Regions from separate parts of the Sporosarcina sp. P3 genome, predicted to be linked through region 1. Evidence: riboswitches for the same ligand, from Rfam matches in the RefSeq annotation. Region 1 holds a riboswitch; each other region holds the start of a gene.
What was found. Region 1 has a riboswitch for cobalamin ahead of CSV61_RS05605 (ribonucleotide reductase N-terminal alpha domain-containing protein). Riboswitches for the same ligand answer to the same signal wherever they lie in the genome.

Region 1 (3,289 bases):
ATGACATATGTTTGCTATAAAACAACCGGTTTTCCTAAAAACCGCGTAATCGGTCAATCGGGTGTGCTGGATACTGCCCGTTTTAATACGTTCATCTCGGAAGAATTGAATATTTCCGTAGAAGATATTTCCGGCTTTGTCCTTGGTGGACATGGTGATGATATGGTTCCACTTGTGCGTTATTCTTACGCTGGAGGCATTCCATTGGATAAAATCATTTCGAATGAACGATTGGAAGCAATTGTGGAGCGTACTCGAAAAGGCGGCGGCGAGATCGTCTCGTTGTTAGGTAATGGTAGCGCGTATTACGCACCTGCGGCGGCTTTGGTGGAGATGGCGGAAGCAATTATAAAAGATAAGAAACGAATTATGCCATCTATCGCTTATTTAGAAGGCGAATATGGATATCAAAATATTTATTTAGGCGTTCCTACTGTTTTAGGTGGAAATGGGATCGAGAGTGTAATTGAACTCCCATTAACAGCGGAAGAACAAACAGCTCTCGATCATTCAGCTGACTCTGTCAAAGCAGTGATCGACATTTGCGAAAAGCAAATGTCTTAATCACTATTGATCTCTCTAAGTCGTAACGAGGACTTAGGGAGATATTTTTCTATAGAAAGAAGTATTTCGGAGTGCATTTCATTCATTGAATGATAGAGAAGTCATATGTTCATTTAAAAAATTCACAATAGTTAATAGAGAATTATAATTTCTTTATTTACTTATAATTTTATTTGTGATACAATAAACAGAATTAACTGAATTATGAAATATGCCTTTACTATATATAATCGGAAACATATAAAGAATGTTCTCTCCTATGACCTTTGAATGTAAGCGCTACCATTTTTTATAAAGGCAAAGGACATATTCTTTTATATCCCGACAAGGCATATACTAAGAAAAATACAAATCCAGGAGGTAATTTTAATGCAAAACAACCACTATCAAAACAATTCAACACTACCAGAGCAAAATGAGACGTTTTATTTGATCACAGGTTACTCAGAGAATGGTTTCATCCATGGGATTACGTGGGAAGAAGCGTATGTTCAAGGATTGGCGGAGTGCGGCTGTCTATGCGAACAACAACTAATGTAAGTAATGAAGAAAGCTCGATACAGGGTGCCTAGCAAAAACGATTGTGGATGGACTCACAGTAGTTTTGTGCATAGGTACCCTGTTAAGTTATGCCTTGCTTCTAAATAAAACAAACGCTACCACCCTCTATGTTATCCATGATAAAATGAATTCAATCAAATAAACGAGTTTGCACGATGCGTTGGTACCTATCAAGGTATAAAAGGGAATCCGTAAACCGGAGCTGTCCCCGCAACTGTACACACGGACGACCGTTAGAATTAGCCACTATGGAGACATGGGAAGGCACTAACGGAAGGATGAAGTGAAGCCAGGAGACCTGCCACGTTTCGTAATAGCAACACTTTCTTCGGGGGTTGAGGAGTGGGAGCAAAAAAGGTATCTGTCTCTATGTTTTTTGCGTGGAGTATATTCAAACTACCTGAATTTGTTTCCTCATTCACAACTATTGCAATCATCTTGCCGAAGAGGCGGAATGATTGTTTTTTGTTGTTTACGAAAGGAGACCGCAACATGAGAGTATATGAACAGACAAGAGAACATTTACATGAATATGCGTTGTTGCAGATATTGTATAAGCAAGCAGAACAACAACGTGGAAGACCCGTGTATTCAGGATTTCATCAAGTAGTAAGGAAATTGTTACAGGACGGGTTATACGGTCAATGGATTTATAACTATTCAGTAAGTGAAATCAAATGGCTTGGCTTACAGATTGTAGCGGAACGTGATCAACTGATTTCTTCTGAGCAGTTGCAGCAATATATGAATGAATTTGTCACGTCCGATTATGACGATAAAAGGTTAGGACTGCCTCAGGAAAGACTCATGCTCATAGCTATGGCCGCCATGCAAAATGAAACTGTCCAGCGCTTGCAAAAAGTACAGGAAGCATATTGGATACTGAGTCATGGCTATGTGACTTTGCCAGCTGAAATTATGTCCTTCTTCGGAAAGTCATTCTATCAGCGAAAGACGGGAGTTCGGCAATATGCTATGGATATTGCCGACAGTAGAATTGCATCATTTTTATCAAGTAAGGTAAAAGAAAAGCATATACGTATACCCGATTATTTTATGGAACAAGTAAAAGCATGCAGCTCTTGGAGTTTATTTGATGCTGAACAAGTAGAACGCACTTTTGGATGCCCACTTGGCAATTTTAACTTTGAGCGATTCTCTCGTGTCGCTGACGTTTCTTCTATTGCACATAAAAAGGTTTCTGCCATCGGTTTAATGAAGCGACTACTTGGAAGTGAGGGTGTTGTAGTGCATTTTCATAATCATGAACAACAAGAAAAGGCAGTGCTACATTCGTATATTCAATTACCACATGTTATGCGGGAAAAAGAATTGGTACGTACTTGTACCATACTTGTACGTTTGCTAAATGGCATTGAGAGTATATGGGGACGTACTATACAAATTGAAGTGGTAGGATGGGAAACCGCAATAGCTGACCAGCAAATTGGTTTACATTCAAAAAAGGCTACCCAGTTTATTGAAAGGGTAGCCCGAGAAATAAACTGCTACTTGGAGGCGGCATCCTGTCAAAGCGGAATGAAAACACCTCTACGTAAAGCAGCTACAGTCAAGCCTCGTTCGATAAACCAGGCAACCAAACAACAGCAAATCGCGATGATTGACCGAATAACTGCAGAACAGCGACATACTGATCGAGGTGGATCTGTCACGCTAGGAAAGTCTGCCACCATTGAAACAGCAGAACTGTTGCAACTACTTATAAAGGCATGGAGCGGTAGAATTCCAGAAGTCCGACTTATCTGAAACCTCTCTATTGTAGTGGAAACTAAAGTAACGTAAACTTAGTAGGAGTAGCAGTTTCCATTCGAGGTGAGACAAGTGTTTCAATTTGATACATTAGGACATGAAATGGTAACGGAATTATCGAATCTGATACGACAGCAAGTGATTTTAACGGATCGAAGAGGCTTTATTCAAGCGAGCACAGAACCAGCTCGAATCAACCAGTTCCATGAAGGAGCACTGCTAAGCATGCGTCAGAAAATGGTGCTTCGCATGGGGGATGACGAAGTAGGGCGTCTACATGGGGTCCGTAGGGGAATCGTCTTGCCGATTATCATTGCAGATGAACCGATTGCCGTACTAGGCGTAACGGGCGATCCAGACGATATTCACCCGCAGGCACAGCTGATTTTACGCG
Region 2 (3,289 bases), on a different contig from region 1:
ACGTATCGCACCCAGCAAAACAAGGATTGGTACAAAGTCTTGGCGTATTTTTCGATACGATCATCATCTGTTCTGCCACCGCATTCATTATTTTGCTCGGTGGATTGTATCAATCAGGTGAAGCAAATGGAATCATCTTGACACAAAACTCCATGGCCGTACAAGTAGGCGCGTGGGCACCGTATTTCATCGCGGTTGCGATCATGTTCTTCGCTTTCAGTTCCATCATCGGAAATTATTACTATGGCGAAACGAATATTGAATTTATTAATGCCAACGTCGTATGGAAACGAATCTACCAAGTACTCGTACTCGCAATGGTATATTTCGGCGCCATCGCAAAAGTACAAGTAGTATGGGATATGGCCGATCTGTTCATGGGACTAATGGCCATTATTAACCTAATTGTCATTCTACTGCTCGGCAAAATCGCCTTCAAAGTACTTGACGACTTCACGAAACAACGAAGAGCTGGTAGAAACCCCGTCTTCAAATCAGCCAGCATTCCTGACCTAAAAGGCGCAGAATGTTGGGAAAAAACAGCTGAAAGAGCAGAAGACCGTTTGTGATATGGAGAAATGATATTGCGCTTTTCAAGTTTTGATCGTAAGACTTTGAATGGGTACTAAAAAACACAGTGAATTTTCTAAGTGGTTTAGGTTAGAGAGTAGGATTGTAGCGGGAGCGGAAATCCCTTAACTTTACTTATTTCACACTCTATTTAAAAACATTCACACAAACGATTTAGTCAAGAAGTAAAAAGTTTGATATACTATAAAATACTGAATAGCAAAAGTCGAATCGTAGTTCAGAAGAAGGATTCTGAACTTCGGTTCGATTTTTGTTTTGCATGTTTGAACACAACATGTTAGGGTTATATATGAATTAACACACTATATATAGTGTGTGATAGCAATTAGATGAATTGGTACCCACGACGTTTAAAAGGGAATCCGCCACGAACGGAGCTGCCCCCGCAACTGAGGGCACGGACGACTATCTTATGAAAACCACTGCTACGGCGGGAAGGAAAGATGGAAGAACGATGTGCCAGCCAGTAGACCTGCCAGTCATCTCAGCAAAACATTCTTCGGGGTTGGAGAGTGAAAGCACAAAGCAGTCTTTTTTCAGTCTGCCTAAAACTTTCCGCAATCTACTAAGCGTCAATCGACGACTCCCGATTATATCGGGAGTTTTTTTAATTTAGTACATAACCGAATCAATTCACTAAAGGGAGCGGATATAATGGCTATTATTCAAGAAACTGTGGGACTTCATTTATTGATGGAAAACTTACAAGAAGAATTTGGCAAGAAACAAATCGAACCGTTGATCCAAGCGAGTGAGAAATTCCAAGAGCGTCACCCGGCGAGTTCGGCAACTGAATGGACGAACGCGATGGTGTTGGAATCTTTAAGCCGTATTGATGAGGCGAATGCGTATTGGACATTTGTAGCGGCGCGTATTTATTTATTCGACGTCTATGCAAAGCAAAAAGCATTGCGTGGAGCAGATGTCTATACCGATTTTGCGAAAAATGTAGAACGCTTGGTGGAACAAGGTTTATACACGCCTGTTCTGACAGAAAAATACAGCCGGGACGAGCTTCAGGAAATCGGTAAGCTACTCGATCCTTCTCGTGACCTATTATTCACATATATTGGACTAAAAACATTAGTAGACCGCTATGTAACAGTGAACTTTACGAAACAGTCAGTGGAGCTTCCGCAAGAGCGCTGGTTGATCATCGCGATGACGTTAATGCAAGACGAAACAGTAGATCGCATTCATAAAATCGGAGAAGCGTACTGGGCGATGAGTAATTTGTACATGACAGTTGCGACGCCTACATTATCGAATGCAGGTAAGATGCACGGTCAACTATCTAGCTGCTTTATCGATACAGTCGACGATTCATTACAAGGAATTTACAACAGCAATACGGATATCGCGAACTTGTCGAAATTTGGTGGCGGTATCGGTGTCTATATGGGGAAAGTTCGTTCTCGCGGTGCGTCGATTCGTGGTTTCGAAGGGGCATCAAGCGGTGTTCTTCCTTGGATCAAACAGCTGAACAACACAGCAGTCAGCGTCGACCAACTCGGTCAACGTCAAGGTGCCGTAGCCGTTTATCTTGACGTATGGCATCAAGACATCTTTACGTTCCTCGACCTCAAGCTCAATAACGGGGATGACCGTTTGCGCGCGCATGACATTTTCACAGGCGTCTGCTTGCCGGACTTGTTCATGGAAAAAGTTGAGTCCCGTGAAGACTGGCATTTATTCGATCCACATGAAGTCCGCACGAAAATGGGCTATTCATTGGAAGATTTCTATGATGAAACAAAAGGACAAGGCACATTCCGCGAGAAGTATGAAGAATGTGTCCGCAATGAAGATATATCCAGAGAGACGGTTCCAGCGATTGAAATCATGAAACGTATATTGCGTAGCCAGCTGGAAACAGGGACACCGTTCATGTTCTACCGCGACGAAGTAAACCGTATGAACGCTAATAAGCATGAAGGAATTATCTATTCTAGTAATTTGTGCACAGAAATAACCCAAAATATGTCAGCATCTGCACATGAATCCGTAACACTCGAAGACGATCTGGTCGTCACACGCACAAAGCCAGGCGATTTCGTTGTATGTAATCTGTCATCGATCAACCTTGGAAGAGCGGTGACAGCAGACGTGTTAGATCGTTTGATTCGCATCCAAGTACGTATGCTCGACAACGTCATCGATCAGAACCAAATCCCAGTCGTCCAAGCACAACGCACCAATGCACGCTACCGTGGAATTGGACTCGGCACATTCGGTTGGCACCATTTACTTGCATTGAAAAACATTCAGTGGGAGTCAGATGAAGCGGTGAATTTCGCAGACGAGTTATATGAAAACATTGCGTATTTGACTATTAAAGCCTCAATGGAATTATCGAAAGAAAAAGGCGCATATCCATTGTTTGATGGTTCCGATTGGCAAACAGGTGAATATTTCGAGCAACGCGAATACGATTCCAATAAATGGCGTGAATTGCGCATAGACGTAGCAATGAACGGTATGCGTAACGGCTACTTGATGGCAGTTGCACCAAACAGCTCGACGTCGGTTATCGCAGGCTCAACAGCATCCATCGATCCAGTGTTCAAGCCGTTCTACCATGAAGAGAAGAAAGACTATAAATTACCGGTCATTGCGCCGGATCTGGATCATAATACGTATGACATTTACCGTCGTTCCGCTTACATCGTGGATCAGCGCTGGTCTATTAAGCAAAATG
Region 3 (3,289 bases), on a different contig from region 1:
TATTTTTAGAGATCCGCTAGCGTATGCGTTAGGAGCGAATACGACCACTTTCCCTTATGTATCACAATACTTATTTGTGATTTTACTGTTTGGTTTTATCTTTACTGTAGAAAACACGTTTAGCATTTTCGTGCGCAATGATGGAGCACCGAACCTTTCAATGGCCGGGTTAATTGTAACGTCCGTCGTGAACATCATCTTGAATTATGTGTTTTTATTCATTCTAGATTATGGCGTCGCCGGTGCTGCAAGTGCTACAATTATCGCTTCCTTTTTGGGCATGTTAGTACTAGTCACCCACTTTTTTAAGAAAAACAATAATTTAAAACTAATTCGCTTACGATTCAATAGAAAGCTATTCCTAGCTATTCTATTCATTGGTTTTCCGAGCTTCCTTTCCGAGTTGGGAATCTCTTTTTTTACTATTACGCACAATATTGCATTCGAACGGATGGCTGGTACGGAAGGCGTTGCGGCGTTCTCTATTTTGAACTATGTGCACAGTGTTATGCTGATGCTATTCCTAGGAATGGGCGGCGCGATTCAGCCGCTGATCAGTTATTATCAAGGCTCTGGTAATCGAGCACGGATGAAGGAAACTGTAAAAAAGGCCACTCTTACTGTCATGATCGCGGGCGCTGTGTTTTTCCTTGTCGGCCAATTCGCAGCAGGGCCTATCGTATCGATTTTCGGAGACTTCCCACAAGCCGTTAGAGATTTGGCTACTACTGGAATTAACCTGTTCTTCTTCGCTTATTTGTTCACAGGTACGAACTTTGTCATGATGACCTATTATCAGTCTGTCGGCAATGTACGGATGGCTACTTGGATCACCGCGTCACGTGAAATCATCGTCATGTTAATTTTCCTAATGATTTTACCACGCATTTTCGGATTAAATGGTATTTGGTTGTCCATTCCTGCTTCTGAGCTTGTCGTATTTATTAGTGTGTATTTACATCAAAGGAGCGCTACTCGACATTCGTTCATCCACTAAACATTGATCTATAGAACGGGACGGTAAGACCGACATTCCAAGCGGTGCGTTCCGTCGAATTAGTGTCATTCCGTGTTGTAGTAGCAGTGTAACATTATTTTTGTTCATTTCATAAATAAGCGTGATATACTGAAAGAGCAACTGAATATCGTGTTAGAGATAGGTGCGTTTATTTTTCTTAAACGCTTAAAAGGGAAATCGGTGAAAAACCGATGCTGTCCCGCAACTGTGAGTTGGAGTATAATTCGTTACCACTGTTTTACCGCAAGGGAAATGGGAAGGTGGATTATACGATGAAGACGAGCCAGGAGACCTGCCTAGATCAGTACACACCAATACCCTACGCGGATAGGAGGTGTCAAGTGCGGCTTATGAAAAATCATACACAAGCCGACGTACGAAAAAACGGAATCAGGACATTCATTAGGTGGCTTCGATACAGTTTCTATCGATCCAACGTAGATGTATTTCCTGCCGAACCGTTTACTTCGTCATGGCTTCCCACTTAACATCCTTCCAAGCATTTACCGGACGGATGTTTTTTTATGTCAACGAACCAATACACACACGATGAGGAGAATGATTCATGCACAATCAAACAATTGATGACTTTACAAACTTACTAAAAGATACACTGATGTCGGACCGAGTGAGCACTCACTCCACCCCCCTCTCTTTACTAGTAAAAGATATAAAAAAACAGATTTTCGAAGATCAGGCGAATAACACTGCAGAAAAAATTGTGCAACTAGCTAATTTGGATAAAGCATATCAAATTGTGGTTACTGAATTGGTAGGTAGTAACTAATTCATAGTAAAATCCCCCTGACTTAGATGTGTCAGGGGGATCACTTGGTTATAAAGAATCTTTGATTACACGTTTATAGTTCAATACGGATAGCAAGCCAAATATAGAATATAGTACCGTGTAGATGAACATCACAATAATCGTAGGTGCTAACATTTCCGTACCGAATAGGAACCAGCCGGATTTCACAGCAAAATAGCTGTGTAAAAGACCGACGACCAATGGAATGCCGAAATTAAATAGCTGCTTTCGTTGAACCCCTTTAAGTAAATCCGTTTGTGTAAAGCCGAGTTTACGAAGAATAGTGTAGTTCGATTTTTCATCTTCACTTTCGTCCATCTGTTTAAAGTATAGTATACAGCCAGACGTAATAAGGAAGGCGAGACCGAGGAATCCCACGATGAACATGATCATGCCCGCACCTTGCATTTGTTCAGTTCTTTCCTCAAACTTCGATTCATGTCCTGCCCAGTCGTTTATTCCCAACACACTAAATAATTCATTTGCTTTTTCTAGATCATTTTCATTGTCTATATCCACTCCATGATACTCTGTAAATTCAGATGTTATAGACGGATCTTTATCTTTATTCATCTTCCCGAATACTTGATCATCCACCACTGCGACAACGAAAGCATAGGTCACACGCGTTGGAAGGACAGCTGTTTTTTCTATCCCTTTCAGTGTTAGATCATACATATGCTCTTTGCCTCGAAATACGATTTGCTGGTCTGTTTGAAATTTCATGAAATTTTCCGTCAAGCTATCGAAGTTAATGAAGAGTACTTCCTTCTCTGCTACATCTATTTCCGACAATCCTTCATCACTAATGACAATCATTTCTGTGTCGGTATAACTCATATTTTGACTCTCCCCACCAGGAATAGATAGCACTCTCAATAAATCCACAGGTGTAGTCAATAGATCAACAGCTGTCTCAGTATAAGAAATATTTTTACTTTCAAGTGCCTGTGTAAATTCCTTTGCACGTGTAGTATCAGGAATAGTGAAGTCGGCCGGAATAGTTCGCTCTACGGTCTTCTCTACTGAGTAGTATGATATATAACTTAACGACAGTAACGCTATGGATAGCGCAGATAATGAAGTAATAATCATTAATAGAAAGGAATTTGATTTCATTCGAAACATAATTGAAGAGAGAGACAGCACGTCGTTAACGTTCAGATACCCCCCTTTATGTTTACGAATCAGATTAAAGATAAAGCTGACCGAGCCTTTATAGAACAAATAGGTTCCCATGATTACTGAAGCTAGTATGATGATCATGACCAGAAATAGCTGATCACCAAGGAACACACTACTAAACAATCGGGATGATAAATAATAGCCGAATACAATGAGTAGAATACCCAACACACCGATGACCGCCTGGAATACTGTCATCTTTTTGACCCGCTGTTGCGTCACAGTCGTTACACGGAACAAAGATAATATACTTTGCCGTTTAATGAATAGCGCATTCA

Region 2: it holds a riboswitch for cobalamin, as region 1 does, so the genes downstream of both, CSV61_RS07690 (ribonucleoside-diphosphate reductase subunit alpha) here and CSV61_RS05605 (ribonucleotide reductase N-terminal alpha domain-containing protein) in region 1, are expected to answer to the same signal.
Region 3: it holds a riboswitch for cobalamin, as region 1 does, so the genes downstream of both, CSV61_RS14335 (hypothetical protein) here and CSV61_RS05605 (ribonucleotide reductase N-terminal alpha domain-containing protein) in region 1, are expected to answer to the same signal.

What each region holds. Positions count from the first base shown of each region.
Region 1 covers NZ_PDZE01000003.1:265,485-268,773, reverse strand. Annotated here, with positions in the region: gene mdh (malate dehydrogenase) at 1-564, shown strand, start outside; gene CSV61_RS16705 (hypothetical protein) at 934-1,104, shown strand; cobalamin riboswitch at 1,270-1,444, shown strand; gene CSV61_RS05605 (ribonucleotide reductase N-terminal alpha domain-containing protein) at 1,618-2,892, shown strand; gene CSV61_RS05600 (CdaR family transcriptional regulator) at 2,968-3,289, shown strand, end outside.
Region 2 covers NZ_PDZE01000005.1:29,693-32,981, forward strand. Annotated here, with positions in the region: gene CSV61_RS07685 (alanine/glycine:cation symporter family protein) at 1-569, shown strand, start outside; cobalamin riboswitch at 909-1,085, shown strand; gene CSV61_RS07690 (ribonucleoside-diphosphate reductase subunit alpha) at 1,246-3,289, shown strand, end outside.
Region 3 covers NZ_PDZE01000014.1:13,328-16,616, reverse strand. Annotated here, with positions in the region: gene CSV61_RS14340 (MATE family efflux transporter) at 1-997, shown strand, start outside; cobalamin riboswitch at 1,142-1,332, shown strand; gene CSV61_RS14335 (hypothetical protein) at 1,584-1,805, shown strand; gene CSV61_RS14330 (FtsX-like permease family protein) at 1,854-3,289, opposite strand, start outside.